4 regions of the Rhodoferax ferrireducens T118 genome follow, and region 3 is predicted to be linked to each of the others. Evidence: riboswitches for the same ligand, from Rfam matches in the RefSeq annotation. Region 3 holds a riboswitch; each other region holds the start of a gene.
What was found. Region 3 has a riboswitch for thiamine pyrophosphate ahead of thiC (phosphomethylpyrimidine synthase ThiC). Riboswitches for the same ligand answer to the same signal wherever they lie in the genome.
Positions count from the first base shown of each region.

Region 1: linked by a shared signal. The riboswitch ahead of RFER_RS16435 (thiamine ABC transporter substrate-binding protein) and the one ahead of thiC (phosphomethylpyrimidine synthase ThiC) in region 3 are both predicted to bind thiamine pyrophosphate.
Region 2: linked by a shared signal. The riboswitch ahead of RFER_RS12445 (purine-cytosine permease family protein) and the one ahead of thiC (phosphomethylpyrimidine synthase ThiC) in region 3 are both predicted to bind thiamine pyrophosphate.
Region 4: linked by a shared signal. The riboswitch ahead of thiM (hydroxyethylthiazole kinase) and the one ahead of thiC (phosphomethylpyrimidine synthase ThiC) in region 3 are both predicted to bind thiamine pyrophosphate.

Region 1 is NC_007908.1:3,595,783-3,603,405, reverse strand. It holds gene RFER_RS16455 (bifunctional diguanylate cyclase/phosphodiesterase) at 1-1,639, shown strand, start outside; gene RFER_RS24180 (hypothetical protein) at 1,766-1,915, opposite strand; gene RFER_RS16450 (FKBP-type peptidyl-prolyl cis-trans isomerase) at 2,040-2,504, shown strand; gene ispH (4-hydroxy-3-methylbut-2-enyl diphosphate reductase) at 2,501-3,463, shown strand; gene RFER_RS16440 (AAA family ATPase) at 3,509-4,093, shown strand; TPP riboswitch at 4,158-4,255, shown strand; gene RFER_RS16435 (thiamine ABC transporter substrate-binding protein) at 4,297-5,319, shown strand; gene RFER_RS16430 (ABC transporter permease) at 5,331-6,983, shown strand; gene RFER_RS16425 (ABC transporter ATP-binding protein) at 6,976-7,620, shown strand.
Region 2 is NC_007908.1:2,705,358-2,712,980, forward strand. It holds gene RFER_RS12410 (nitrite/sulfite reductase) at 1-492, shown strand, start outside; gene RFER_RS12415 (DUF934 domain-containing protein) at 505-945, shown strand; gene RFER_RS12420 (phosphoadenylyl-sulfate reductase) at 932-1,693, shown strand; gene cysD (sulfate adenylyltransferase subunit CysD) at 1,690-2,661, shown strand; gene RFER_RS12430 (sulfate adenylyltransferase subunit 1) at 2,661-4,073, shown strand; gene fdxA (ferredoxin FdxA) at 4,177-4,506, shown strand; gene RFER_RS12440 (NAD(P)/FAD-dependent oxidoreductase) at 4,514-5,578, shown strand; TPP riboswitch at 5,611-5,719, shown strand; gene RFER_RS12445 (purine-cytosine permease family protein) at 5,799-7,106, shown strand; gene RFER_RS12450 (FAD-dependent oxidoreductase) at 7,103-7,623, shown strand, end outside.
Region 3 is NC_007908.1:1,832,721-1,840,343, forward strand. It holds gene RFER_RS08610 (ABC transporter permease) at 1-386, shown strand, start outside; gene RFER_RS08615 (efflux RND transporter periplasmic adaptor subunit) at 391-1,587, shown strand; gene RFER_RS08620 (helix-turn-helix domain-containing protein) at 1,811-2,641, shown strand; gene RFER_RS08625 (methylated-DNA--[protein]-cysteine S-methyltransferase) at 2,751-3,323, opposite strand; gene RFER_RS08630 (hypothetical protein) at 3,412-3,840, opposite strand; gene RFER_RS08635 (cupin domain-containing protein) at 3,837-4,247, opposite strand; gene RFER_RS08640 (cupin domain-containing protein) at 4,538-4,867, opposite strand; TPP riboswitch at 5,078-5,179, shown strand; gene thiC (phosphomethylpyrimidine synthase ThiC) at 5,276-7,150, shown strand; gene RFER_RS08655 (DUF342 domain-containing protein) at 7,201-7,623, opposite strand, start outside.
Region 4 is NC_007908.1:2,714,967-2,722,589, reverse strand. It holds gene RFER_RS12505 (tryptophanase) at 1-1,075, shown strand, start outside; gene RFER_RS12500 (circularly permuted type 2 ATP-grasp protein) at 1,222-2,769, shown strand; gene RFER_RS12495 (alpha-E domain-containing protein) at 2,787-3,746, shown strand; TPP riboswitch at 3,820-3,914, shown strand; gene thiM (hydroxyethylthiazole kinase) at 3,956-4,789, shown strand; gene thiE (thiamine phosphate synthase) at 4,783-5,442, shown strand; gene thiD (bifunctional hydroxymethylpyrimidine kinase/phosphomethylpyrimidine kinase) at 5,471-6,313, shown strand; gene RFER_RS12475 (TIGR04438 family Trp-rich protein) at 6,350-6,595, opposite strand; gene RFER_RS12470 (c-type cytochrome) at 6,697-7,005, shown strand; gene RFER_RS12465 (thiamine phosphate synthase) at 7,054-7,623, opposite strand, start outside.

The sequences.
Region 1 (7,623 bases), 1.8 Mb from region 3:
TGCCAGCAGCGTGATCCTGCGGGTCAACAAGGCATTCACCGAGATCACGGGTTACTCGGCCGAGGAAGCCGTGGGTCAGACGCCACGGCTGATTCAATCGGGCCGTCACGGCGAGGACTTTTATCGCGCCATGTGGGACGACATCCGCCGCAAGGGCGGCTGGCAGGGCGAAGTCTGGAACCGGCGCAAGAGTGGCGAGGTCTATCCGCAATTGCTCAGCATCTCGGTGGTGAAGGATGCCGATGGCACCGTGACCCATTACATCGCCGCGCACCATGATATTTCGGAGCGCAAGAACGCAGAGGAAAGGATCAAGGAGTTGGCTTTTTTTGACCAGCTCACGGGTCTGGCCAATCGAACGCTCTTGCTCGATCGCGCCGTACAGACCATGGCCGCGAGTTCGCGTGACGGCAGTTTCGGCGCGCTGATGTTCATTGACCTCGACAATTTCAAGATGCTCAACGACACACTGGGCCATGACATGGGGGACATCTTGCTCAAGCAGGTGGCGCAGCGTCTGAACACCTGTGTGCGGGACGGCGACACCGTCGCCCGGCTCGGCGGGGATGAATTCGTCGTCAAGCTGGCAGGTCTGGGCACAGTGGCGGGAGAGGCCGCGGTCAGTGCCGAAACCGTTGCAGACAAGATTCTCACCGCCCTCAACCAGACCTACCAGCTGGGCAGTGTGGCCTACCACAGCACACCGAGCATTGGTGTGACGCTGTTCAAAGGGCAGAGCGTCGCGATCGAGGAGTTGATGAAGCAGGCTGATCTTGCCATGTACCGGGCCAAGGCCGCCAGTCGCAATACGGTTCGCTTCTTTGATCCGGCCATGGAATCCGTCATGATGGTGCGTGCCGCGCTGGAGCGCGATCTGCGTCAGGCCCTGGAGGAGCATCAGTTCGTGCTCCATTACCAGGCCCAGGTCGCGGGGGATTACCACTTGACAGGTGCCGAAGTCTTGGTGCGCTGGCAGCATCCCCAGCGCGGCATGGTGTGGCCCGATGACTTCATTCCTGCCGCCGAAGAAACCGGCTTGATTTTGCCTTTGGGCCACTGGGTACTGCAAACTGCCTGCACCCAGCTGACGATCTGGGCGGCGCGGCCCGAGACGGCCGATCTCACGGTGGCGGTGAATGTCAGCGCTCAGCAGTTCCGCCAGCCCGACTTCGTGGCCCAGGTGCTGGCGGTCCTCGCTGCGACCGGGGCCAACCCGCAGCGCCTCAAGCTGGAGCTGACTGAAAGCCTGCTGGTGTCGAATGTGCAAGACCTGATCGAGAAAATGGCGGCGTTGAAAGCCAAGGGCGTGGGCTTCTCGCTGGACGACTTCGGCACCGGCTTTTCCTCGCTGTCTTACCTGAAGCGGCTGCCGCTGGATCAGCTCAAGATTGACAAGTCCTTTGTGCGTGACGTGCTCACCGATCCCAATGACGCCGCCATTGCCAAGACCATCATTGCGCTGGCCCAGAGCCTGGCGCTGGGCGTCATCGCAGAAGGGGTGGAAACGTCAGCGCAACGGGACTTCCTGGCCCAGGCAGGCTGCCAGGCCTATCAGGGCTATTTCTTCAGCCGACCGGTGCCGCTCGAAGATTTCGAGCAGCTTTGCGCAGCGGGCTTGCGTGCGCCGGCAGGCGTCTGAATGACCACTGCCAAGTCGCAGACAGCTCGCTGCAGGAGATAGCCAACGGACTGCCCGACAGTTTGCGTGAACCCGAAACAGCTGCCAGGTTGGGGGGGAGATGAATTTACCGTGTTGTTGCAAAACCTAACAGGGCTGCGTGATGACGCCGTCGCGGTCGCTGAAAAATTGTTGCGGAGCCTGGCCATGCCCGTCCAGTTTGACGCCGCGCGGCATGGCTTTTGACGCGGTGCCTGGCGTCTTTGTCGCCAATTGGCGCGTTTGGGGTGCGGTCAAGCGCATGGCTTGGTTTGTGCCCTGGCGCAGGCTTTTACAATCGCAGCAGTTTATTCGCCAAACACCGCATCCCTTCAGAATGTGGTTTTGTGGGCTTCTCCAGACTTGAAACCAGGACTCAGATATGACTTCAACACTTGCCACGGTTCAACCGGGATCTTTCCTCACGCTGCATTACCGCATGGCCGGGCCGGTCGGTGATGTGATCAACACCTTTGACGGCAAACCCGCCACGCTGACGCTGGGCACCGGTGAGCTCTCGCCCACGCTGGAGGCTTATTTGCTGGGCCTGCCCGAAGGCACCCACACCACGTTTGAGCTGCCTGCGGGCACCGCATTTGGCCCGCACAACCCGGCCATGCTGCAATGGCTGGCGCGCCAGGAACTGATCGACATGGGTGAGCCCGATGAAGAGTATGCGGTGGGCGATGTGCTGCAGTTCCCCACGCCGGACGGCAAGGGCAAGTTTGCCGGTTCGGTACAGGATTTCAGAAGCGATGAGAAGGGCGACGCCGTGTTGTTTGACTTCAACCACCCGCTGGCCGGTCGTGCCGTGACCTTTGAGGTGCATGTGATCGGAATTCTGTGACAGCCAGCGCACCCCAGGACATCCTGCTGGCCGAGCCGCGCGGCTTTTGCGCCGGTGTGGACCGGGCCATCGAGATTGTGGAGCGAGCGCTGCAGAAATTTGGTGCTCCCATCTACGTGCGCCATGAAATTGTGCACAACACCTACGTGGTGAATGACCTGAAGGCCAAAGGTGCTATATTTATCGAAGCACTGGATGACGTGCCTGCGGGGGCTACGCTCATATTTTCGGCCCATGGCGTGAGCCGGGCGGTGCAGCTGGAGGCTGCCGCGCGGGGTTTTCAGGTGTTCGATGCCACCTGTCCGCTGGTGAGCAAGGTGCATGTGGAAGTGGCCAAACTGCATAAGGAAGGCTATGAGTTCATCATGATCGGCCACAAGGGACACCCCGAGGTCGAAGGCACCATGGGACAGTTAGAGGGCGGCATTCATCTGGTGGAGAGTGTGCTTGACGTGGCGCGCATCAACCCGGCGCAGACCGACAAACTGGCGGTGGTGACGCAAACCACGCTCAGTGTGGACGACGCGGCTGACATTGCGGCGGCCATCAAGGCACGGTTTCCGAAGGTGCGCGAGCCCAAGCAGCAAGACATTTGCTACGCCACGCAAAACCGGCAGGACGCCGTCAAAGTGATGAGCCCGCTGGTTGATGTCGTGATCGTGGTGGGCAGCCCGACCAGCTCCAACAGCAGGCGGCTGCGTGAAGTGGCGCGCAAGCTCGGCACCGAAAGCCACATGGTCGATGGCCCGGACGAATTGCAGGCGCAGTGGTTTGAGGGTCGCCAGCACGTGGGTTTGACCGCCGGTGCATCGGCCCCCGACATCCTGGTACGCCAGGTGATTGACCGCATCAAGGCACTGGGCGCGGTGTCGGTGCGCAAGATGGCTGGCACGCCGGAGACCGTCAAGTTTCCGCTGCCCAAGGGCTTGCGTCTGAAGGATACCGAGGACCTGGGTTAGCTATTTAGTTTATAGCTGCTTGCGCAATAACAACGGGCGCTCCACATGATTCCCACCGCCGAAGGGCCGCTGACCAACTTGGTGCGTGATGTGAGATTCAACCCGCAACTCATCTGCCTGATAGGCGCTGAGTGCACCGGCAAAACGACGTTGGCAAAAGCCCTGGCCGCGCATTTTTCCAGCCTGTGGGTGCCAGAGCATCTGCGCTCTTTTTGTGACTTGCAGGGCCGCACGCCCAGGGCTGATGAGCAGGTGTTGATCATGCGTGCCCAGTTTGAGCAAGAAGAGCAGGCGGCAGCACTGGCCCGGCAAACGGCTTGCCCGTATGTGCTCTGTGACAGTGCGCCGCTGCTCACCGCGATTTACAGCGACTTTTATTTCTCCGACCCCTCGCTTTTTGAGTGCGCCCATGTCTTGCATACCCGCTATGCCTTGACGCTGCTCTTGCAGCCAGACATGCCGTGGGTGTCTGATGGCCTGCAGCGTGACGGTGACCCCGCGCGGGCCGCCATTCACGCCAGGCTGCGGCACGAGCTTCACGCCATGCGCCACCCGTGTATTGAGGTGTCTGGCTCGGGTGACCGCCGACTGCAGGCCGCGATTCTTGCGGTTGAGACACTCACAAGCTGAACATGGGCCCCGCGCTGGCTGCAAGCGCCGCGCCCGTGCCGCTTGAACTGCATCATTACAATGGCGAGTTCACCGGGGGTGTCCGTTGCAAGATGGTCTGAGAAATACCCCACTCACCTGATCTGGATCATGCCAGCGTAGGGAGCGTGAAGGTTGGCCTTCATCCCGGCGTTTTGTGCGTTGGCGCATCGAAAGGCTTTGCCATGAACCGTCGTCTTTTCACGCTGGCCGCCACCGCGCTGGCTGCGTTCTCGCTGTCAACCCAAGCCCGTGCGGCCGATGAACTGCGCGTGATGGTGCACAGTTCTTTTTCACTGCCCAAGCCCCTGCTGGCGCAGTTTGAAGCGCAAAACGGCATCCGGCTGGCCATCATCAAGGGCGGTGACGCGGGTGAAATGCTCAACAAGTTGATTTTGACCCGTGCCCAACCCATCGCCGATGTGGTGTTTGGCATTGACAACACGCTGGTGGGCAAGGCGCTGGCCGCTGGTGTGCTGGAGCCTGCGCTGCCCCAGACCGCCGAAGCGCCCGATGCCAATCTGGGGGCTGCGCTGGCGGCGGTGGACTATGGCTTCGTGACCTTGAATTACGACAAAGCGGCTGTGGCCAAACGCGGCATCAGTTTGCCGAAAACCTTGCAGGATTTGACGCTGCCCGCCTACAAGAACTGGTTGGTCACACCCAACCCCGCCACCAGCAGCACCGGCTACGCCTTCATGTTGGCCACCATTTCCGCCATGGGCGAAGAGCCCGCCTTTGCCTGGTGGGCGCAGATGCGCGGCAACGGCCTCAAGGTGGTCAAGGGCTGGAGCGAAGCTTATTACACCGACTTTGCGCGTAACAAGGGTGCCTACCCGCTGGTGGTGAGTTACGCCACCAGTCCGGCCGCCGAGGTGTTTTACAGCAAGGAAAAAACGCCAGAGTCGCCCACGGCGAGCCTGAACCTCAAGGGCGGCGTTTTCCGCCAGGTGGAAGGTGTGGGCCTGGTCAAAGGGGGTGGCCAGCGGGCGACGGCTTTGAAGTTTGTCGATTTTCTGCGTTCTGCCCCCGTGCAAGAGGCCCTGCAAACGGCGATGTGGATGTACCCGGTGCAGGCCAAAACCCCGCTTGCGGAGGTGATGCGCCACGCCGCCGAGCCGACCGAGTTTGAAGCCCCGGCGACCCAAGTGGTAGCCGGCAAGGGTGCGCAGTGGGTCGCACGCTGGACCAAAGTGGTGCTCAAGTAGCGCGGCAGTCGATGTCGCCCGTCGCCTTGCCTGGCTGGTTGCGCCGCAGCGTTTGGCTCGGGCTGCTGCCTGCTGTTGCTTTGCTGGTGCTGCTGATTGCGCCGCTGGGCCGGCTGGTGCTGGCCGGGTGGGCGGGTGATGTCAGTTTGACCGGTGCAGCCGCTACCGAGGCATGGTCGTTTTGGTTGCCCTGGCAAGACGATTACCTGCGCTGGCGCGTGCTCTGGTCGCTCGCGCAAGCGGGCATCACCTGCGTGCTGGCATTGGCGTTGGGCTTGCCGCTGGCGTGGGTGCTGGCCCGCTTTCAGTTTGCGGGACGTACGCTGGTGCTGCGCTTGTTGATGCTGCCGTTTGTGGTGCCCACCCTGGTGGCGGCTCTGGGTGTGTTGGCGCTGTGGGGTCCGCGCGGCGTGCTCGGTGGCTGGCTCGGTGTCAACCTGCACAACACGCCCTGGCTGCTGCTGTACGGCAACCTGTTTTTCAACCTGTGTCTGGTGGTGCGCGCCGGGGTCGATGCGCTCGGCCAGGTGAATGCGCGCCAGGTGGCGGCGGCACGCTCGTTGGGCGCCACGCCGTGGCGGGCGTTTTGGCGGGTCGAGTGGCCGTCGATCGCGCCGTGGCTGATGTCGAGCTTGTGCCTGGTGTTTTTGTATTGCTTTGCCGGCTTTGGCCTGGCCCTGGTGCTGGGCGGTCAGCGTTACGCCACTGTGGAGGTGGAGATTTACACCCTGGTGGCACACGAGCTGCAACTGGGCCAAGCCAGCGTGCTGGCGCTGTGGATGCTGCTGCTGACGGGTACGGTGGCGCTGGTCTATGCCCTGCTTGAGAAACGCCTGGCGGCTCCCGGCCGCGTGGAACCCATTGCGCGCAGGCCGCCCCACGGCATGGCTCAATGGCTGGCCTTGCTGGCGGCGCTCGGGGTGCTGTTTGTGATTTGCGCGCTGCCCGTTCTGGCCATCGTCTGGCGCGCGCTGGATGCAGGTTGGGCCACTTGGGTCACTGTGCTGGATGCAGAGGTGCGTGGCGCTCTCTGGAATACCTTGCGCTTTTCTGCGCTGGCCTTGGCTGTGGCGACGCTGTTGGGTGTGCTGCACGCGCTGGCTGCAGAGCGCTCGGTGCCCTGGCGCGCCGCGGCATTTCTGCCGTTTGTGGTGTCACCGGTGACCGTGGCGTTTGGCCTGCTGTTGTTGTACCCGAGTTGGACGGCCAGTTTGCCCCTGCTACTGGCAGCCTACGCCGTGCTGGCCTACCCCTTTGTCGCCAAATCCTTGTCAGCCGGTTTGGACAGCCTGCCCCCGCATGTGCTGCACGCTGCCCGCACGCTGGGTGCCAGTCCGCAGCGTACTTTTTGGCGTGTCACCCTGCCGCTGTTGCGCCCCGCTTTACGCCGGGGCATGGCGTTTGCAGCCGCCACGGCGCTGGGTGAGTTTGCGGTGACGCTATTCTTGTCGCGCCCCGAGTGGGCCACGCTCACGACCTTGATTTACCAGCGCCTGGGTCACCCGGGGGAGAGCAGTCTGGATCAGGCCATGGTGCTGGCGTGCCTGCTGATGCTGTTGGCCTTGTTGGCGTTCTTGCTGATTGAGTGGCCGGCGGCCGATCATCACGATCGCAGGCGCTCACCGGCAAGTGCTGTGGCTGTGGGGGCGTTTCTTCATGCTTGAGCTGCGCCATATCAGTCAGAACTATGGTGATCGGGTCCTGCTGCAAGACATCAACCTGCAAGTGGCTGCCGGTGAAATTGTGGCCCTGCTGGGGCCATCGGGCAGCGGCAAGAGCACGCTGCTCAGCATCGTGGCGGGCTTGCAACCGCCACTCAAGGGCAGCGTCTGGTTTGATGGCCAGGACATTACCCGGGTGCCGCCCGAGCGGCGCCACTTTGCCCTCATGTTCCAGGACTTTGCGCTGTTTGCGCACTTGAATGTGCTCGATAACGTCGCTTTTGGGCTGGTGGAGCAGCGGCTTGCCAAATCGGACGCGCGCGCGAGAGCAGCGCGGATGCTGGAGCGTTTTGGTCTGCTTGATCATGCCCGGCACAAGGTGTGGACGCTCTCGGGCGGTGAGCAGCAGCGTGTCGCGCTGGCGCGGGCCCTGATCACGAATCCGCGTGCGCTGCTGCTGGACGAGCCGTTTTCAGCCCTGGATGCCGAGCTGCGCCAAGGCTTGCGCGAGGAATTTTGCCGGCATATTGCCGCCGCCGGTATGGCCACGCTGCTGGTGACGCACGACGAAGCCGAGGCCCGCGCCATGGCCGCGCGCGGCGTGCGACTGGTGGACGGGCAATTGCGGGCCGCGTGGTAGCAA
Region 2 (7,623 bases), 870 kb from region 3:
TGCCCCGGCGGCGACTTGTGCGCGCTGGCCAACGCCCGCTCCATTCCCGTGGCCGCGGCGATCAGCGAGCGCTTCCAGGACCTTGACGAGCTGTTTGACCTGGGCCAGATTGACCTGCACATCAGCGGCTGCATCAACTCCTGCGGTCACCATCACAGCGGTCACATCGGCATTTTGGGCGTCGACAAGGATGGGCGCGAGTGGTACCAGGTGTCGCTCGGCGGCTCGGACGGCAGCACACTGTCTGGCGCCGCCGTGCCGGGCAAGGTGATTGGGCCGTCATTTGCGGCGTCTGAAGTGACCGATGTGGTGGAGGCGCTGCTGGACACCTACCGCCTGCAGCGTTTGCCTGGTGAGCGTTTTATCACCACCGTGCGGCGCCTCGGTCTGGAGCCGTTTCGCGCTGCCGCCAACCAAGTGCGCAGCGAGACCGGCAACAGCGGCAAAGAACTCCATATTCATCTGACCACGGCCGATGCCTTGACCGATTGAGATCAAACCCTTATGCAAAATACTCTCAAATTAATAGCTGCCAACCTAGATTCAACGCTGGCTACAGGCCTGAATGTCATAAATTTGGCGAACGATGCCGACCCGCGCACCGTGGCGCTGGCTGGGGTGGACCGCGTTGAGCTGAACTTCCCCAAGTTCACCGATGGCCGCGCCTTTAGCCAGGCGTTGTTGCTGCGCCGCCGTCTGGGCTTCAAGGGCGAGATTCGCGCCACCGGCGACGTGCTGATCGACCAAGTGCTGCAAATGCAGCGCAGCGGCTTTGATGCCGCCGTGCTGCGCGCTGACCAGGACATCGAGCAGGCGCAGCGCCAGCTTGAGCGCTTCAGCGGCTTTTACCAAGGTGATGTGCAGCGAGCGCCCCTGTTTGCGGCGGCAACCGGCGTCTCTGCCGGCGTCAAAACACCGAAGGAGTTGCGGCATGAGCGCCATTGATCTCAACGCCCGCGCCTCAGGCAACTTTGAAGCCAAACTGCTTGAGACAACTGCAGTGCTGCAACAGGCCGCGCGTGACTACGCGCCGCTGAGCGCAGGTACTGCGCCGCGTGTCACGCTGGCTTGCAGTCTGGGCGCCGAAGACATGGTGATTGCACACCTGATCAACAGCTTGCAGCTCGACATTGGCATTTTTGTGCTGGAAACGGGCATGCTGCACACCGAGACGCTTGACTTGCTGGCTCGCCTCAAAGCCTCGTCACGCGCCCCGGTGCAGGTCTTCACCCCGGCCACCGAGGCGGTCGTGCAGTTTGTGGCGCGTGAAGGCAAGGAGGCGATGTACAAAAGCATTGAACTGCGCAAAGCCTGCTGCAACATCCGGAAAATGGAACCTTTGAACCGCGCCCTCACAGGCAAAGCCGCCTGGATCACCGGCCTGCGCCGCGAGCAGTCCGGCGCGCGCGCGGACGTGCCCCTGATCGACACCTCAGATGCCACCCGCGTCAAGCTCAACCCGCTGGCCAACTGGACCTGGGGTGACGTCTGGCATTTCATCGCCATCAACAAGATTGACTACAACCCGCTGCACGACCAGTTTTACCCCAGCATCGGCTGCGCGCCCTGCACCCGGGCCATCAGCCTGGGCGAAGATTTTCGCGCCGGGCGCTGGTGGTGGGAAGACGAGACAGCCAAAGAATGCGGCCTGCATGTCAAAGCCAGCCCACTGCCAGAAAAGGCCCCCACATGAATGCCCCGATACTTTCCAACCTGCTGCAACCCATGACGCACCACCCCCGCCCTGACCATCTCAGCAACGCCCATCTCGATGCGCTGGAGGAAGAAACCATCTTCATCCTGCGCGAGGTGGCGGCCGCGTTTGAGCGCCCGACCTTGCTGTTCTCCGGCGGCAAAGACTCGCTGGTGATGCTCAAGTGCGCTGAAAAAGCCTTTATGGACAGCAAAACCGGCGGCCACATTCCCTACCCGCTGCTGATGATCGACACCGGCCACAACTTCCATGAGGTCACTGATTTCCGTGACGCCCGGGCCAAAGAGCTGGGCGCCGAGCTGATTGTGCGCAGCGTCGAAGACTCGATGGCGCGTGGCACCGTGCGGCTGGCGCATCCGGGCGAAAGCCGCAACGTGCACCAGTCGGTCACGCTGCTCGAAGCCATTGAAGAATTCCGCTTTGACGCGCTGATTGGCGGGGCCCGGCGTGACGAAGAAAAGGCGCGCGCCAAGGAGCGCATCTTCAGCCACCGCGACAGTTTTGGTCAATGGCAACCGAAAGAGCAACGCCCCGAGCTGTGGACGCTGTTCAACACTCGCCTGCACCCAGGTGAACACTTCCGGGTATTCCCGATCAGCAACTGGACCGAGCTCGATGTGTGGCAGTACATTGCCCGTGAACGGGTCGCCCTGCCCTCGCTTTATTACACGCACCAACGGGCGGTGGTGGAGCGCAAAGGCCTGCTGGTGCCGGTGACCGACTTGACCCCGGCCAAGCCGGGTGAGCAAGTGCAAACACGCAACGTGCGGTTTCGCACCGTGGGCGACATCACCTGCACCTGCCCGGTGGAAAGCCGGGCCGCGACGCCGGACGACATCGTGATCGAAACCCTGGCCGCCGATGTGAGCGAGCGCGGCGCGACCCGCATGGACGACAAAACCTCTGAGGCTTCGATGGAGAAGCGCAAGAAAGACGGATACTTCTGATGGACACTACGACTTCAATAGCTGCTCGCGCTTATTCCACGGGGGCTAGCGGCCGAAATGATATAAATATTGACACGCAATCGGCCTTGCGCTTCATCACCTGCGGCAGCGTCGATGACGGCAAAAGTACGCTGATTGGCCGCCTGTTGATCGACAGCCGCTCGGTGCTGTTGGACCAACTGGCCAACGTCTCCAAGAGCGGCGAGGCGGACCTGGCGCAGTTCACCGACGGCCTGTCGGCCGAGCGCGAGCAAGGCATCACCATCGACGTGGCCTACCGTTACTTCAACACCGCGCAGCGCAAATTCATCATTGGCGATGCCCCCGGCCACGAGCAATACACCCGCAACATGGTCACCGCCGCCAGCAGCGCCGATGCCGCCGTGGTGCTGGTCGATGCCACCAAACTGCAATGGCAAAGCCCCAACCTGGAGTTGCTGCCGCAAACCCGGCGCCATTCGCTGCTGGCCCACTTGCTGCGCGTCAACAGCATCGTGTTTGCCGTCAACAAGCTCGATGCGCTGGAAGACACGGCCAAGCCCGAGACGGCGGGCCAGGCCGCACTGGCGTTTGCCAATATCAGCCACGCGCTGGCAGCATTTTCGCAAGCCGCTGGCATTGAGGTGGCGGCGATCGTGCCGATTTCTGCGCTCAAGGGGCACAACGTGGTGGAAGCGGCCGAGGGCTGGTGCGGCTACAGCGGCCCGAGTCTGCTCGACATTCTGGAATTGTTGCCCGTGACCCCGGCGGATACCGCCTTGCCGCTGGCCTTTCCGGTGCAGTGGGTCGAAAAATTCTCCTCCAGCAGCGACACCTCGCAGGGTCGGCGTGTCTTTTGGGGCCGTGTCGCCACCGGTTTTGCCCAGGTCGGGCAAACCGTCAAACTGTTGCCCAGCGGCCAGAGCGCCAGCATTGCACAGGTGCTGGGCCACACGCGCCAACCCGGCGCGGTGGCCGCCGGGCACAGCGCCGGCATTGTGCTGGACCGTGAGGTCGATGTGTCGCGCGGCGACTGGCTGCTGGCGGTTGAACCTGCTCCAACAGAGACCCCGATGGCCGAGGATGATTTCGATACCGTGCCAGCCAGCGCCAGCCTGGCACCCAGCCGCGAACTCAAGGTCACCGTTGCCTGGATGGACGACGAGCCGCTGGTCGCGGGTCGCGTTTATTGGGCGCTGCATGGGCACCGCTGGGTCAAAGCCCGGATCAAGCGCATCGTGCACAAGCTCGACATCAACACCCTGGCCGAAGAAGCCGCCACGGCGCTGGCCGCGAATGCCATCGGCCATGTCGAGCTGCTGCTGCAAGAGCCGATAGCGGCGCGGCCCTTCAGCCAGTCCCGGGTGCTGGGTGCGCTGGTGCTGGTGGACACGGCCTCGCACAAAACCTCGGGCGCGGTGCTGATCAATTGACTCCGTTCAAGTAATCCCGTGGCCTGCAAGGTCAATTTGGATCAATCGATCTTGAAACCCAATAAAATCACTGCTTTTCACCCACCTTGTCGAAAAACACAACATGACACATACCGTCACTGAAGCCTGTATCAAATGCAAGTACACCGATTGCGTTGATGTCTGTCCCGTGGATTGCTTTCGCGAGGGCCCCAACTTTCTGACCATTGACCCCGATGAGTGCATTGACTGCGCCGTCTGCATCCCCGAGTGCCCTGTCAACGCCATCTACGCCGAAGAAGACGTGCCCAAAGATCAGCAGCACATGACCAAAATCAACGCCGAGCTGGCCAAGTTACCAGGCTGGAAAACCATCACCAAGCGCAAGCCCGCGCTGCCTGAGGCCGAAGAGTGGAAAGACAAGACCGGCAAGCTGCCGTATCTGATTCGTTGACCCGCCGGTGCGCAACCATCAAGACCCCATAGAAACCGACGCTGTGATCGTCGGTGCCGGCCCGGTCGGGCTGTTTCAGGTGTTCGAACTCGGCCTGCTCGAAATCAAGGCCCACGTGGTCGATTCGCTGGCCTACCCCGGCGGTCAGTGCATTGAGCTCTATCCGGACAAACCGATTTATGACATTCCGGCGGTGCCGGTCTGTACCGGCCGGGAGCTGACGCAAAACCTGCTGAAACAGATTGCGCCGTTTGGTGCCACCTTTCACTACGGGCAGGAAGTCACGGTGGTGGAAAAACAAAGCGACGGACGTTTTTTTGTAGAAACCTCCAAGGGCACACGCTTCCTGAGCAAAACCATCTTCATTGCTGCAGGCGTGGGCGCCTTCCAGCCGCGCACCCTCAAGGTTGACGGCCTGGAGGTGTTTGAAGACTCGCAATTGTTTTACCGCGTGCGCAACCCGGCCGATTTTGCGGACAAGAATCTGGTCATCGTCGGTGGCGGCGATTCCGCCCTCGACTGGGCCCTGGACTTTGTCAAGGACGGCCCCAACAAAGCCGCCAGCGTGATCCTGATCCATCGTCGCGACGGCTTCAAGGCGGCGCCGGCGAGTGTGGCCAAGATGCGCGAACTGTGCGACGCGCTGGAGATGCAGTTCATCGTGGGTCAAGTCACCGGCTTTGAAGCCCAGGACAGCCTGCTGACCGGCATCAAAGTCACCGGTGCTGACGGCGTCACCCGTGTCGTGCCGCTCGATGTGTTACTGGTATTTTTTGGTTTGTCGCCCAAACTCGGCCCCATTGCCGAGTGGGGTCTGGACATCGAGCGCAAACAGCTCAAGGTGGACACCGAGAAGTTTTCAACCAGCGAGCCAGGTATTTTTGCCGTCGGCGATATCAACATCTACCCCGGCAAAAAGAAACTGATCTTGAGTGGCTTTCATGAATGCGCACTCGCCGCCTTTGGCGCCATGCCGATCATTTCGCCCGAAAAAAAGGTCTTTTTGCAGTACACCACCACCAGTCCGAAGCTGCACAAAGTGTTGGGGGTAGAGTCGCCGGTGTTTGACTGAGTAGAATCTGCATCGCGCTCTTTCGCTGGAGCGCATTTCGCTAGGGGTGTTGCCAGGCTTTTAATGAAAGCGGGTGACTGAGAAAGTCCCTTTGAACCTGACTGAGGTAATCCTCGCGCAGGGAAGCAAGTCTGAACATAGGTGTCACCGCCTTCTCTGCTGACACAACTGCGTTTTCAGATTCAGCCAACCTGCCAACTTTTTTGCATGGAGCAAATAGATGGCAAATACAAATTTCACCGACCAGGTCAACCAGGCTTTAACGCCAGTGGGGACCGCTGAGCGGGTCTTTAGCTGGCACGACCACGCCTCCCTCTGGTTCAGCCTGGGCGTGGGCCTGCTGGTGATGCAGGTCGGCGCTTACCTGGTGCCGGCCGTGGGCAGCCGTGATGCGGTCATTGCCATTGTGCTGGGATCGCTGCTGGGCGCCGGCCTGCTGGCCTGGACGGCCAAGCTGGGTTGCGACAGCGGCCTGTCCAGCGCCGGCCTGATGCACGCCACCTATGGCAGTTACTTTGCACGTTTGCCGGTGCTGTTGAACCTGGCCCAGCTCATCGGCTGGACCACCTTTGAGCTGGTGGTGATGCGCGACGGCACGGCCGCCATCGCCCAACAATCTTTGGGTCTGTCGCTGGACGGCACGGGCGGCATCGTCGTCACCACGCTGTTGTGGGGCGCGGTGCTGACGCTGCTGCTGGCAGGCTCCATGACGCAGCTGGTGCGAAAAGTCATCAGCCGGGTCGGCCTGCCGCTGGTGATTGCGTCGCTGTTGTGGCTGACCTGGCAGTTTGGCGGCCAACTGCACAGCAAGGGGCTTGAAGCGTTTTGGGCCAGAGAGGGCGATGGCAGCATGGGCATGCTCTCGGCGATGGACCTGGTCATCGCCATGCCGGTGTCATGGCTGCCGCTGGTGGCCGACTATGCGCGCTACGGCAAGTCAGGCCGCAGCGCCCTGAGCGGCACCTGGCTCGGCTACGCGCTGGCCAACATCTGGTGTTACGCACTCGGCGTGATGGTGGTCAGTGTGGCGCAGCCCGATGTCAATCTGGTCAGCGCCCTGCTGCTGGCACAGGGCGGGCTGATCGCGCTGAGCCTGATCCTGGTGGATGAAATTGACAACGCCTATGGCGACGTCTACTCTGGCGCGGTGTCGGCGCACAGCATCAAGTCGTCATGGACGGTGCGGCAATGGGGGCTCGGGCTGGCGTTGCTGTGCACGGGCCTGGCGCTGGTGTTGCCGATGCACAGTCTGGAGCCGTTTTTGTTGTTGTTGAGCTCGGTTTTTGTGCCGCTGTACGGGGTTATTCTGGGGCGCCTGAGCGGTGTTTCAGTGCGCTTGCAACCAATGCAGCGCAAGGTGGACTTCAGTGCCGCTTTGCTGTGGCTGGCTGGCATTGCGGTCTATCACTTGCTGGCGAAATGGGCGCCGCAATGGGGTGCTGCCTTACCCACGCTGGCACTGACCTTTGGCTTGGCCTGGTTGACACGCGCCAACGTGTCTATGAATCAATTGGGAGAACCCGCATGAACATCGTTATTTTGGGTGCCGGTCTGATGGGGCGCTTGCTCGCGTGTGAATTGGCCCGTGCAGGTCACCAGCTTGAATTATTTGATGCGGGTGGCCCCGAGGCGCTGAACTCGGCGGCCCGTGCCGCGGCAGCCATGTTGGCACCGCTGGCGGAGTCGGCCGTCGCCGAGGACCCGGTGGTGAAAATGGGCGTGTACGGGCTCGGCCGCTGGCCTGCGCTGATTGCGCAACTCGATGAGCCGGTGTTCTTTCAGCAGCAGGGCACGATGGTGGTCTGGCATCGGCAAGATGTGGCTGAGGCAACACGCTTTTCACGCCAGCTTGATGCCACGGCGCAACGCCTGCCAACGCTGCCCATAGCGCAGCCGCTGGATGCGTCGGGCATCGCTCGGTTGGAGCCCTGTCTGGCTGCGCATTTTTCACAAGGCCTCTACCTGCCGGGCGAAGGCCAGTTGGACAACCACCAGTTGCTCGCCGCCACGCTGCATCAACTCCAGCGACTGCAGGTGACGATTCA
Region 3 (7,623 bases):
ACGTTGCTACCGTGTTTGCCGTCATCATCGCCTTTGGTGTGATCTACAACAGCGCTCGCATCGGGCTGACGGAGCGCGGGCGCGAACTCGGCAGTTTGCGGGTGCTGGGTTTTACCCGCGCCGAGGTGGCCTACATCCTGCTCGGCGAACTCGGTCTGCTGACCCTCGTCGCCATCCCGCTCGGCCTGTGGCTGGGTGTCGGGATGTGTTACTACATCGCCCATACGATGCAAAACGACCTGTTTCGCGTGCCGGTGGTCCTGGTGCCCCAAACCTATGCCTTTGCCTGCGCGGTGGTGCTGGTCTCTGCGCTGCTGTCCGGCTTGGCGGTGCGCCGCCGCCTGGATCAACTTGACCTGATTGCCGTCCTGAAGTCGGCGGAGTGACCCTATGAAAAATAATGTGCAGTGGCGGCGTCGACTTGTGCTTGGCCTGCTCGCCGTTCTCGTCGCCTGGGGTTTGTTCCAGGGATTTCGCCCCCAGGCGGTCGAAATGGACATGGGTACCGCCAGCCGTGCTGCGCTGCGGGTGACGCTGGAGCAGGAGGGGCGCACGCGGGTGCTTGACCGCTACGTGGTCACCGCGCCCGTGACAGGCTACGCACGCCGGCTCCGGTCCGAAGTGGGCAACGCGGTCGAGCGCGGCGCCATTCTGGTCGAGCTGGAGCCCCTGCGCGCCGAGGCGCTGGACCCGCGCCGCCGCGCCGAGGCCCAGGCCCGCATCGCGGCCGCCGAGAGCGGCGTCAGCGCCACCGAACAGCGTGCCAGGGCTGCCGCCAGCAGTGCCGAGCTGGCGCAAACAGAACTCCAGCGCGTGCGCGCGCTGCGCCTGCAGGGGCACGTCAGCGCCGCAGCCGAGGACCGTGCCGCCAGCGAGGTGCAGCGTAGCGCCGCGGATATGCGCTCGGCGCAATTTGCCGTCACCACCGCCCGGCACGAACTCGAGGCGGCCCGCACCACGCTGAAGTACGCCGGCAGCGCCAGCAACACCGAGCCGGTGACTGTCCGTGCGCCGGTGGCCGGGCGCGTGCTGAAGATTGCGCACAAGAGCGAAGGCACGGTGGCCAGCGGCCAGCCGCTGGTCGAGATTGGGGACCCGGCTGCGCTGGAAGTCGAAGTGGACCTGTTGTCAGCCGATGCCGTGCGCATCCATCCCGGCACCCGCGTTGTGTTTGAGCGCTGGGGCGGTGAGGGCTCGCTCGAGGGTGTCGTGCGTGTGATTGAGCCCACTGGCTTTACCAAGGTCTCGGCCCTTGGCGTTGAAGAACAGCGTGTCTGGGTCATCGTCGCCTTCAGCTCACCCGCCACCCAATGGCAACGCCTGGGCGACGGCTACCGCGTCGAAGCCAGCTTCATCGTGTGGGAAGGCAAGGACATCCTGCAAATCCCCGCCAGTGCGCTATTTCGCGACGGCGACGGCTGGGCCGCCTTCGTGGTGGAGCAGGGCAAAGCCGTCAAACGCCGCGTCGAGATCGGCCAACGCACCGGCCTGCGGGCCCAGGTCGTCTCCGGCATCCAGGCGGGCGAACGGGTGATCAATCATCCCGATGACCGGGTGCGGGAGGGGGTGAGTGTGGTGGCGCGGTAAAAGAAGCGCTTCGAATACTGTGGCAAACGATGATCTGCAAGGTCTTGTGCACGCTGGCGAACAGGCGGCCTTGCCGAGGCCGAATATGATCGATTCCCATCGGCAGCAAGCTGCCCGGACCCGCAGCATCAAGGACGTATTTCATGAAACCATTGACTTATCCAGGGTCAGAGATTACAGACCGCAAATTTCAGCGCACTTGTCAGCGCACCGCTGACTGAAGATGACCCGTCGACAAAAAAAAGCCATGTTTGTCACCCCACTCGAAGTTCTTGTCGAACCCCTTTCGACCCTGTCTGCACGTCCAGGCGCGGGTCCGGCGAAGGCCGCCGTGGTCAACGCCCGTTGCGCGCACTGTCATCTGCGAACGTGGTGTTTACCCAGCGGCACGGAGAACAGCGATGCGGACTGCATCAACAGTCTGCTGTTTGGTCGACGCAAGATCAAGGCCGGTCAGAACTTGTACCTGGAGGGACAACCGTTCCAATACCTCTACGAGGTGCGCAGTGGCAACCTGAAATCTAGCCTGAAGACGTCGGATGGGTCCGAGCGGGTCAGTGCCTTTCACATGGCGGGAGAGCTGATTGGGCTGGACGGCGTGGCTGAAGGCCAGCACGCCAGCAGCACCACCGCGCTGGAAGATAGCGAGGTCTGCGCCGTTTCCTACGCACTGTTGACCGAATTGGCGGGCAACAATGCCCAATTGCAGCGCACGCTGATGCAGCATATGAGTCGCGAACTCGTGCGTGAACTTCGTTTGCTGATGCTGCTGGGTGGCATGACGGCCGAGAAGAGATTGGCAGCCTTCTTGTTGAACCTGTCGCAACGGCTGTCGGCCCGGGGCTATTCGCCGAGCGAGTTTCGAATAAGGATGACACGGGCCGACATCGGCAGTTATCTGGGTCTGACGCTGGAGACCGTCAGCCGTACCTTCTCTGCGTTCCAGAAGCTGAACCTGCTCGAAGTCAAAACCCGCCACATCCGGATCACTGACCTGGGCGGCCTGACGCGCATCGGCGATGTGCATGCGCCGGCAACTACCAAGCCATCGTGACGCGGATGGCTTGCCTGCTTCAAAGGTTCAAATGTTTTTGACCTCTAGCCCGCGCACGCTTTGTGTGAGTAGCTCCTGAATTAATAGCAAAAACTTGCCATCTGCCAGCTTAGGACAACTGCGCATCCACCGGGTCATCAAACAAACCCGGCCCGTTGAATTGGGCATGCTCAATCAGCAGCAAACGCAGCTTGGTCGTGACATTGCCATGGGCCGAGAAGCCGCCCGCCCGCCCGTCGGCAGCGAGCACTCGGTGACACGGCACCACCGGTGCAAACGGGTTGGCGCCCAGCGCTTGCCCTACGGCGCGCGCCGCGCCGGGGTCGCCCAGCTGACGGGCGATGTCGCCATAGGTGACGGTCTCACCCGGCAAAAGGCGGCGCGCCAACTCGTAAACACGCTGGTGAAACGGCGGCACACCGTCCATGTCGAGCACCACGTTCATTAAGTCCACCGGCGCCTGGAGCGCGCCACTGAGCAAGGCCATCACAGCGTCGATGGCCTCTTGTACCTGGGGTGGTGCAATAGCTTCACTGCATTGTGGAAACCTGCGGTCCATGCGCGCGCGGGTCGCGGCCTCGTCCTGCTCGGGCAGCTGCACACCGGTCAGCCCGCGCTCGCTCCAGGCGATGCCGCAGTGGCCGATGGGCGTGGGGAAGAGGGCGTAGGCTTGGGTTGGCATGGTTGGGAGTGAGGGGGCTGGCAGGGGGAGGGGCCGTCCAGGTGTGCAGCATGCGGTGGGTCCGGTGCAACGTCGGGTTGGACATCGCCTATTTTGCAACGGTTGCGCGGATAGCCCAAGCCCGGGCGGTCAACGAGATCGAGCCGTCGGCCTGGACGGCGATTAGCTCTCGTATGCGGTTCCGTATGCGCGTTCTTGTGTTTTCATCGAGTGACATGGCGTAGGCGGGAGCCGGTCCCTGACCGCCCAAAAAGGGCTGCCAGTAGTCGTCGAAACTTGCGAACGGCGTCGGCACGTCGATGGCCGTCCCTTCTACGCCATGGAGTCCGGCGCCGGCGAAGAGCGCCATGAGCGCCTCTGGATGGCAGAGTGGAAAACGAATTCCTTCATCCATCCTCGCGGCATCCGGATTGAGCTCTACCGCTGCATCCCGGAAGAGGCGCATGAGTTCCATCTTTCCGGCGTAATCCCAGACATACGCTGCAATGGTTCCGCCGCTTGCCAAAACCAGAATCACTGCGTCGGGTCAAGGAAAGGTGTTTCTGGATCACTCACATAAAAGATCAGCACCCGAAGCGGCTCGGTACTGCTGCGGTTGTAACCGGTCATTTTGACGTTTGGCGGCTCCACGAATGCTTGGCCCGTCTTCAGGACAACCGGCGCACGTCCCTCCAGCGCTAACGTGAATGCGCCGTCCAGGACGAATACTGTGACCGGAAATCGATGCGTATGGAACACGGTCTTGTCGCCGGGCTTGAAGTTTGCCGTCAGGACGCGAACTTGCTGCTTTTCGCCCTTGGGCATGCCAGACACATCTTCTTTCAAGATCATTTCGGGTCTTGCAATACTCTCCTGTTGCGCCATCGATGGCCAAGCCATGAACAGGGCCGCGAACAACAGGCCAGCGTGGATCGGTAGCTTCATACGTTCTCCTTTCCGGGTTGTCATGGAATCGTGCGTGTTCAGGGGTGACGCCTGACGGATGAAAGGGACTTCCCCATCCCAAGGTGGCCGTGCGCTTCATTCGGATTCTTGAATCTGAAGCAATTGTGAATCACGGAGAATTAAATGCTGAACCGGTTGATGATGGAACCCTTGATAAATCTCAAAGTAGCGGCGTGATTGAAAGATGAAAAAGCAGCGCTCGTCATTGGTGTGACGGCCATCGCTGCAACACTTGCTAACCAGCCCGGTTGGCGAGACCTCAACCCGCGCTACTTGCGCAACACAATCGTGACCAGGGCTGACGCGTCTTCGAGTGCGGTCAGGCCATGCTGAACACCGCCTGCTACATACATGAGTTGATTGGCTTTCAGGGTCTGGGGCGTGTCTTCAATCGTGACTTCGACGCTTCCCTCCAGGCACTGAATGGTGATTTCACCGGCCACTTTGTGCGGTGGAAACGATTTGCCGGCCGGGAGCACCAGCTGGATGACTTCGAGCTGCTCGGACTTGAATAACGCCGTGGTACGTGCATTCGCCAAGGCGCTTCCGAGCGGTAAAACATTGGTGGTCTGGCCTGCGGCCAAATGAGACATTGCCATAGTCAACACTCCATGTGGATGTGGATCCAAGTTTGATTATCGTGCGTCCATGGTCACGGTCGGCGCAGACCCTGCGGCCGGTGTGCCCATGGTTTGATGCCGTTTTGGCCTCCAGCCCCCGTGCCTTCTACCCAAAATGCTATCTAATTAATAGCTAACTGAGTTGGCCGTGTGCCCAGGCAACGACAATTCAGCCGGATCGCTTAAACTCCGCCCTGCCCGGGGTGCGCTGTGATGGCGCTGAGATGGTCGACCGAACCCGCGAACTTGATCCGGTTCATACCGGCGTAAGAAGCGCCAGACTGCATTATTCCTACCCTCTGTCGGGTCGCGCTGTCTTTCCTGTTCGCTGAGTTGATGGACTGTTCTCCGGAGCACTTCCTCATTTCAGCTTCAGGAGACCACGCGATGAATGCACCCGACAAATTCAGCCAGTTGATGAGCCTCACGCGCGAGCCCCTGCCGGCCTCGCGCAAGATCTACGTGCCCGGCACGCAAGCCGATATTCAAGTGCCGATGCGTGAAATCATGCAGAGCAACGGCGAGGCCGTCGTGGTGTATGACACCTCCGGCCCCTACACCGATCCGAATGCCAACATCGACGTGCGCCAGGGCCTGCCCTCGGTGCGCAGTCCCTGGATCGAATCGCGTGGTGACACCGAGTCCTACACCGGCCGCACGCCCTTTGCACTGGACGATGGACTGAAGAATGGCGACTCTGAATCATTGGCATCCTTGCGCGTGCAGGCTGCGGGCCTGCAGCGCACGCCGCGCCGCGCCAAAGCCGGTGCCAACGTGTCGCAGATGCATTACGCTAGATCCGGCATCATCACCCCCGAGATGGAATACGTCGCCATCCGCGAGAACCAGAAGCTGGCGTGGATGGAGCAGTACCTGGGCAATGCCGAGCGCGAAGCACGGCTGGCGGGCAACAGCTTCGGCGCCAACATCCCGAAGATCATGACGCCCGAGTTCGTGCGCGATGAAGTGGCCCGTGGCCGCGCCATCATCCCGGCCAACATCAACCACCCCGAAGTCGAGCCGATGGTGATTGGCCGCAACTTCCTGGTCAAGATCAACGCCAACATCGGCAACTCGGCCGTGACATCGAGCATCGAGGAAGAAGTCGAAAAACTGGTGTGGTCGATGCGCTGGGGCGCCGACACCGTGATGGACCTGTCCACCGGCCGCAACATCCACACCACGCGCGACTGGATTCTGCGCAACTCGCCGGTGCCGATCGGCACCGTGCCGATTTACCAGGCGCTGGAAAAAGTCGGCGGCGTGGCCGAAGACCTGACCTGGGCAATCTTCCGCGACACGTTGATCGAGCAAGCCGAGCAGGGCGTCGATTACTTCACCGTGCACGCCGGCGTGCGCCTGGCCTTCATCCACCTCACGGCGAATCGCATGACCGGCATCGTGTCGCGCGGCGGCTCGATCATGGCCAAGTGGTGTATTGCCCACCACAAAGAGAATTTCATCTACAGCCACTTTGATGAAATGACCGAAATCCTGAAGGCCTACGACGTGAGCTACTCATTAGGCGATGGCCTGCGCCCCGGTTCCGGTGCCGATGCCAATGACGAAGCGCAGTTCGCCGAATTGCGCACCCTGGGTGAACTCACGCAGCAAGCCTGGCAGCAGGACGTGCAGGTGATGATCGAAGGCCCCGGCCATGTGCCGATGCACATGGTGCAGGCCAACATGACCGAGCAGCTAAAAGCTTGCCACGAAGCGCCGTTCTACACCCTGGGGCCCCTGACCACCGACATCGCGCCCGGCTACGACCACATCACCAGCGGCATTGGCGCGGCCATGATCGGCTGGTTCGGCACCGCCATGCTGTGTTACGTCACGCCCAAGGAACACCTGGGTTTGCCGGATCGCGACGACGTCAAAGTGGGCATCATCACCTACAAGATTGCAGCCCATGTGGCCGACGTGGCCAAGGGTCATCCCGGCGTGCGGGCGCGTGATGACGCGCTGTCCAAAGCACGCTTCGAGTTCCGCTGGATGGACCAGTTCAACCTGTCGCTTGACCCCGACACGGCGCGCAACTTTCACGACGAAACTTTGCCCAAGGACTCGTCGAAAGTGGCGCATTTCTGCTCCATGTGCGGACCCAAGTTCTGCTCCATGAAAATCTCGCAGGAGGTGCGCGACTACGCCAAGACCCGCGGCGTGAGCGAGGAGCAGGCGCTGCAGTCTGGCATGCAAACCAAGTCCGAGGAGTTCAGACTAGCCGGTGGAGAGATGTACATCCCGATCAGTCCGGCTTGATCACTGCGGCCGCAGCCAGCGCTAAAAAAGACTGGTTTGCGCCGCTGGTGTCACGAAGTGATTGGTAGCGCCTGTCCCGAGGTGTTGATGAACACCACTTGCCCTTGCTCGTCAACGCAGAAGGTGCCGGCGCCGGATTCCTGACGCAGCCGTGCCATCAGTTTGTCAAAGCGCAGGTCCACCGCCCCGGCCACGCCAACGCTCACCTCAAGCTTGGCGGCGCGTCCCAGCGCGATTTGCTTTTCCAGCTCAACTTGTTCAACCAGGGATTGGCCCCAAACCTGCACGGCGTGCACTCTGGAGGCCTTGACACGCTCCAACAGTCCCTTGGGGTCCCCCGCGGCCGTCAGTTGCTTGGCCAGTTTTTCCAGGTTCTCTTCAATCGATTTTTCTTTGGCGATGCGCTCTTGCAGCGCCTGGTATTTGGCCTGCAGCTCCGCGTTGGCGCCCAGCACCAGTTGCGTCACACCGGT
Region 4 (7,623 bases), 880 kb from region 3:
GGGGCGCGCGGCCGAAAAAGTGTTGTTCACCGCCGTCTGCAAAAAGGGCGATCTGGTGCCCAACAACAGCCACTTCGACACCACCCGCGCCAATCTGGAATACCTCGGTGTCGAGGCGGTCGATCTGGTCATCCCGGAAGGCTTGCAGCCCGCGCTGCTTTACCCGTTCAAGGGCAATATCGATCTGGCCCGGGTCGAGGCGCTGCTCAAAACCGAGGGCGATCGCATCCCGTTTGGCATGATCACCGTGACCAACAACACCGGTGGCGGCCAGCCGGTGTCCATGGCCAATATCCGCGCTTATGCCAAGCTGCTCAAAGCCTACGGCAAACCCTTGATCATGGACGTTTGCCGCTTCTCGGAAAACGCCATGTTCATCAAGATGCGCGAGCCGGGGTACGAAAACACCCCCATCAAGCAAATCGTGCAGGAGATGTTCAGTTACGCCGACGGGGCCACCATGAGTGCCAAAAAAGACGGCATGGTCAATATCGGCGGCTTCATCGTGCTGCGCAGCGAAGAGTGGATGGACGCCGTGCGCAATGTGCTGATCATGACCGAAGGTTTCCCCACTTACGGCGGGCTGGCCGGGCGTGATCTGGAAGCGCTGGCTGTGGGGCTGGAAGAAGGCATGCAGGAAGACTATCTGCGCTACCGCCTGCGCACGGCAGAGTACCTGGGCGAGCGGCTGGAAGCTTCGGGCGTGGGCTTTGTCAAACCCACCGGCGGCCACGCGGTTTACATCGATGCCAAAACGGTGCTGCCCAACATGCCCATTCAACATTACCCGGCCTGGGCGTTGTGCAATGCGCTGTATCTGGAGGGTGGCATTCGCGGGGTTGAAATCGGCTCTGTGATGTTCGGCAAGCGGCTGCTTGACGGCAGCGAGACCTACCACAGCATGGAACTGGTGCGGCTGGCGTTTCCGCGGCGCATGTACACGCAGAGCCACTTCGATTACGCCGCCGAGGTGATTGACGAGGTCAAGCAAAAAGCGGCCAGCATCCGGGGCGTGAAGATCACCAAGCAGCCCCAGTACCTGCGCCACTTCACTTGCGAATGTGACTGGGTTTGAGGTTCGCTGGTTACCTGGGCTGGTGCAAGGGCTTGTCTTTCCCATTCACTCAGACCACGCGTTGACAAAAAAGTAACAATCAGACCAGTGCACCAAGTTGGATTGGCGCAAACCTTGCTAAGCTAGAAGCAGGAGCGATCAAGTTTATGCAGAAATTCGACGAGATGTATACCCGGCTGCCCTACCAGTTTTATACGAAAGGGGCGCAGATTCGGGACCACTACAAGATTTATGACGAGTGGCTGGCGCGCCAACCCGGCGACATGATGGCCAAGCGGCGTGAAGAGGCTGAGATGATCTTCCGTCGCGTCGGCATCACCTTTGCCGTTTATGGCGAAAAAGACGAAGAGGGTGCCGGCACCGAGCGCCTGATTCCGTTTGACCTGATCCCTCGCATCATTGCCGCCCAGGACTGGGCTTTTCTGGAGCGTGGACTGGTACAGCGTGTCACCGCGCTCAATCGTTTTTTGCATGACGTCTACCATGAGCAGGAGATCGTCAAGGCCGGGGTGCTGCCACGTGAGCAGCTTGAGCACAACGCCCAGTTTCGCGCCGAGATGATGGGCGTGGATGTGCCCAACAACATCTATTCGCATATTTCGGGCATCGACATCGTGCGCGCGCCCGATGCCGCAGGCGAGGGTGTGTACTACGTGCTGGAAGACAACCTGCGTGTGCCCAGTGGCGTGAGCTACATGCTGGAAGACCGCAAGATGATGATGCGGCTGTTTCCTGCGTTGTTCAATGCGCACCGCGTGGCGCCGATTGCGCATTACCCCGATTTGCTGTTGGAAACCCTGCGTGACAGCAGCCCCGCCACCACGGCCGAGCCCACGGTGGTGGTGCTGACCCCGGGCATGCACAACAGCGCCTACTTTGAACACGCGTTTCTGGCGCAGCAAATGGGGGTGGAACTGGTCGAAGGGCAAGACCTGCTGGTGAAGGACAACTTTGTCTACATGCGCACCACGCGCGGCCCGCTGCGGGTGGATGTGATTTATCGACGGGTGGATGACGACTTTCTGGACCCCACGGTGTTCCGGTCCACCTCAACCCTGGGGTGCGCCGGCCTGCTGGACGTGTACCGCGCGGGCCACGTGACCATTTGTAATGCGGTGGGCACCGGCGTGGCCGATGACAAGTCGATCTACCCCTACGTGCCCAAGATGATCGAGTTCTATCTGGGTGAAAAACCGATTCTCAACAACGTGCCCACCTACATGTGCCGCAACAAGGACGATCTGGCCTATACGCTGGCTCACATGAAGGAGCTGGTGGTCAAAGAGGTACATGGGGCCGGTGGCTATGGCATGCTGGTCGGACCGGCCGCCACCAGCGCCGAGATCGAAGTTTTCCGAAAAGCGGTGCTGGCCAACCCAAGTGGCTACATTGCGCAGCCGACACTCAGCCTGTCGAGCTGCCCCACTTTTGTGGAGAGTGGCATTGCGCCGCGCCACGTCGATTTGCGCCCCTATGTTCTGAGCGGCAAGACGGTGCAGATGGTGCCCGGCGGCTTGACCCGCGTGGCGCTGAAAGAGGGCTCGCTGGTCGTCAATTCGTCACAAGGCGGCGGTACAAAAGATACCTGGGTTCTGGAGACGGACGAAACGCCCCGCACCGCCGCTTTGCCAACACCGTCCGGGGCGTCGACCGCCACGCAGACCCAGAATCAACCTCAAACCCGGTCGTCCTGAGCACAAGGAGAAATTTCATGTTGTCACGCACTGCCGATCACCTGTTCTGGATGTCGCGTTACACCGAACGGGCCGAGAACACGGCCCGCATGCTGGATGTGAATTACCAGACCTCACTCTTGCCCCAATCCAATGCGGCGGCGCAAGTGGGCTGGAAAGGCTTGCTGAGTATCAGTGAGTTGCTGCCGAGCTACACCCAAACCCATGGCGGGATCAATGTTCGCAACGTGATGGATTTCATGGTCAAGGACGACAGCAATCCATCGAGCATCGTCTCGTGCCTGAGTGCAGCGCGCGAAAATGCGCGGGCGGTGCGCGGCACGCTCACCACCGAAGTGTGGGAGACGCAGAACCAGACTTGGCTGGAGGTCAAACGCATGATCAAGTCGGGCGAGTTTGAACGCGATCCGGGTCAGTTTTTTGAATGGGTCAAGTTCCGTTCGCACCTGTCGCGCGGCGTCACGGTGGGCACTATGCTGATGGACGAAGCGCTGCACTTCATGCGGCTGGGCACTTTTTTGGAGCGCGCCGACAACACGGCGCGTCTGGTGGATGTGAAGTTTTATGCGCTGCAAAGCGACCCTTCTGATGCGTCCAATGGCAAGGCGACGGAGTACGACTTCTACCACTGGAGCGCGATTTTGCGCAGCGTGTCGGGTTTTGAGGTCTATCGCAAGGTGTACCGTGACATCATCAAGCCCGAACGTGTGGCCGAACTGTTGATTTTGCGGGCCGACATGCCGCGCTCGCTGCACGCCAGCATGAACGAAGTGGTTAGCAATCTGGAGTTGGTGGGCAGTGAGCAATCGGGCGAAACCCAGCGCCGGGCGGGCAAGCTGCGGGCCAGTCTTCAGTATGGGCGTATTGATGAAATTCTGGCGACCGGACTGCATGCCTTCTTGACGCAGTTTCTGGACCGCGTGAACGACCTGGGTGTCAGTATCAGCCGCGATTTTCTGGTTCCAGCCCCCGCCTGAAGTGATTGAGCTGACAGGGCTGTGGCCGCGGCCCATTAATGTCATCAAATCAGCGATGAATTCGGGGATAATCCGTGCTTGCTAGAGGTGTCGCCTGCGGGTGACTGAGACATACTCTTTGAACCTGATCTGGGTCGTACCAGCGTAGGGAAGCTTCATTTTTTCCTTCCTCGCCAGTCTGGCCCATGTCTTCTTTTTTCAGGAACCACATGGCCGCAAAACTTTCATTTTCTGATCTTTGGTCTGATGTCTGCGCGGTGCGCGACCGCTCTCCTCTTGTGCACAGCATCACCAACCTGGTGGTGATCAATTTCAATGCCAATGTGCTGTTGGCGGCCGGGGCGTCACCGGTCATGGCGCACGCGCATGAAGAGGTGGCTGACATGGTGGGCATTGCCCAGGCTCTGGTGCTCAATATTGGCACGCTGGACCCGTACTGGATCGAGAGCATGCAGTTGGCGCTGCGCGCTGCCGCCAAGCGAGGCATTCCCGTGGTGCTGGACCCGGTGGGGGCAGGTGCCACCAAGTACCGAAACGAAGCCATTGAACAGCTTTTGATGACGTCCTTGCCGACGGTGGTGCGGGGCAACGGCTCGGAGATCATGAGCGTGGCAGGCTCCGCCGCACAGACCCGCGGTGTGGACAGCAGCGCCGCCGCCACCGATGCGCTGGGCGCGGCCCAGTCCTTGGTCCAGCGGACTCAGGGCGTCGTTTGCGTCAGTGGGCAAATCGACCATATTCTGGATGCCAGCCATCGTTGGGCGCAACTGTCCAACGGGCATGCGTGGATGACACGTATCACCGGCGTGGGGTGCTCGGCCACCGCACTCATTGGCGCTTTTTGTGCCGTGCAGCCCGATGCCTGGCGCGCCACAGTGGCCGCGATGGCCTTGCTGGGCGTGGTGGGTGAAGTGGCGGCGGAAAAGGTAATCGCACGTGGCAAGGGTGTCGGCAGCTTGCAAATGGCTTTGTTGGACGAGTTACAGCTGCTTGACCAGGGCACTTTTGAGCAGCGGCTGAAACTCGAAGTCGCTCAGTGGTAGGCGCCAGCACCTTGGCACACGACGTGCGCTTGCAGGCACTGCGTTTGTATCTGGTCACCGACCAGTTCTGCGCCGGTGGCCGTACGCTGGCTGATGTGGTGGCCGCGGCGGTGCAAGGCGGCGTCACCTGTGTGCAGCTGCGCGAGAAGCAACTCAATACCCGTGATTTTTTAGCCCAAGCGCTGGCATTGAAGGATCTGCTCGCGCCGCATGGCATTCCACTCGTCATCAATGACCGGATTGACGTTGCGCTGGCCTGTGGCGCGCAGGGTGTGCATCTGGGGCAGAGCGATATGCCGGTGACGCAGGCGCGCCGGCTGTTGCCACCCGAGGTCTTCATCGGCTGGTCGGTTGAGACCCTGGAAGACGTTGCGCGCAGTGCCGAGCTGCCGGTGGATTATTTGGGCGTCAGCCCGATCTTTGCCACACCCACCAAAACCGATACCTTGCCACCGTGGGGACTGGAGGGCTTGCGCCAGGTCCGGCGGGCGACAACCGTACCCTTGGTGGCGATTGGGGGCATTCATGTTGGCAACGCGCGCGAGGTGCTATTGGCCGGTGCCGATGGGCTGGCGGTGGTGAGCGCGCTGTGTGCGGCGCAAGACCCCTGTGTGGCGGCGCTCAGGCTGAGACAACTCATCGACGCGGTCTGATCGAGACCCGACAAGCGAGGACTAATTGATGATTACCAATATATTCAAATTTGAGTACCCCCGGGTTCTTTCCATTGCAGGCTCAGACAGCGGTGGTGGCGCGGGTATACAGGCTGATCTGAAAACATTTTCGGCGCTGGGTTGCTACGGCATGACCGCCATTACCGCGCTCACGGCGCAAAACACCTGCGGCGTGCGCGCGATCCATGCCGTGCCGCCGCAGATGCTGCGCGACCAGATTGACGCCGTGATGGAAGACATTGGCGCTGATGCGGTCAAGATCGGCATGTTGCACTCGCCGGAAATCGTGCAAACGGTCGCCCAGGCGATTGACCGGCATGCCATGCACCATGTGGTGTTCGACCCGGTGATGGTGGCCACCAGTGGGGCGGTGTTGATTGACGACGCTGCGATCGAGGTGCTGGTGCGCGAGCTATTTGGCCGCGCTGCAGTGATCACCCCCAACCTGGATGAGGCCGCGCTGCTGGTGGGCTACCCCCTGGTCTCAAAGCAAGATATGGAGCGGGCGGCACTTGACTTGCTGGCCAAAGGCGCGCGCGCTGTTTTGCTCAAAGGGGGTCACTTGCCGGGCCACAACGTGATGGACTTGCTGCTGAGCGCCGGCGGTGAAAAACTCTGGATGGAGGCGCCACGCATTGACAGTCCCAACACCCACGGCACCGGCTGCACCCTGTCGTCGGCCATCGCGGCCTATCTGGCCCTGGGCGCTTCACTGCCCGATGCCGTGCAACAGGCCCGCAACTTTGTGCGCGAGGCCTTGCAGGCGGGTGCACAGGTGCGTACCGGCAAGGGCAGTGGACCGCTTAACCATGGCTACGCACCGATTGCCATGCGACCGCGTAAATCTTGATTTTTTTTTGAGCGGTTCTGCTCGCTGCTTGAGCCCTTAACGCCGGTTCTTCTTGGTGGAAGTTCCGAGGTTTTCCCGGTTTCTGTCAATTCGATCCTGCCTGCGACTATTTTCACGTTCCATCGCTTTCTTTTTTGTGTAGCCGGAGTTGTCAGCCCATGCCCACCAGAGCACGGCGAGGCCAAAGGGCGCCAGAACAACCCACCAACTCCATGCCGCCACTGGGCCGACCTCCAGATACTTCATGACGAGAAAAGCCAGCCCCAGTCCTAATAAATACATATCAAAATCCTGTCATTTGTTGCATGTCATTACGGCGGTGAGTGTCAACGCCAATCAATACAATGGCGTTTATCAGCTTTAAGCCAACCGATAAGGTGTCAATGATTAAACGTTCCATTCTCGCTTTAATTGCCGCTGTCGCGGTAACTCTTCCTGCATGGGCCGATCTGGCGCTTGCCAAATCCAAGAATTGTTTGGCCTGTCATACCGTCGACAAAAAATTGGTGGGTCCGGCGTATCAGGATGTTGCGAAGAAATACGCCGGTCAAAAAGACGCGGCCGGCAAGCTGGCAACAAAAATCATGAAGGGCGGCTCTGGCGTCTGGGGTGCGGTGCCGATGCCGGCCAATACGCAGGTCAACGAAGCGGAAGCCAGAAAACTGGCAGAGTGGGTTCTGAGCCTGAAATAAGTTGCCGAATCGATTGTTCCACGGCACCCGCGCGCAACGCCCAGCATCTCAAAGCGCGGGCTCAGGCGCCATAGCCGAGAGCCTGTCGTTGATCTTGGCTTGCAGACTATTGGCCATGACCTCAGGATTTTCAGCGGCCACCAGGGCACGTACCACCGCAATCGATCCCACGCCGCAGTTCAGCACGTCCAGCAGTTTGCTGGCGTCAATTCCCCCAATCGCCACTTTGGGGTAGTCACGCATCAGCCGGGCATAAGCACCCAGTCGTGCCAGGCCTTGCGGTGGTGTCAGCATGCGTTTGAGCGTGGTGGCAAACACCGCACCCATGGCGATGTAGCTCGGACTGTAGTGATCTGCCCGCAGCATCTCGGCGTAACCGTGACTGCTCAGACCCAAACGCAAGCCCGCCGCCCTGATCTTTTCCAGGTCTGCTTCGACCATGTCCTCCTGCCCCAGATGCACGCCATAGGCCCCGGCATCGATGGCGGCTTGCCAATGGTCGTTGATAAAAAGCCGGGCATTCGTGCCTTTGACCGCCATAACCGCAGCGCGTACTTCACGGGCAATGACCACCGTGTCATCGGATTTGAAGCGCAGTTGAACGGTGGACACGCCAGC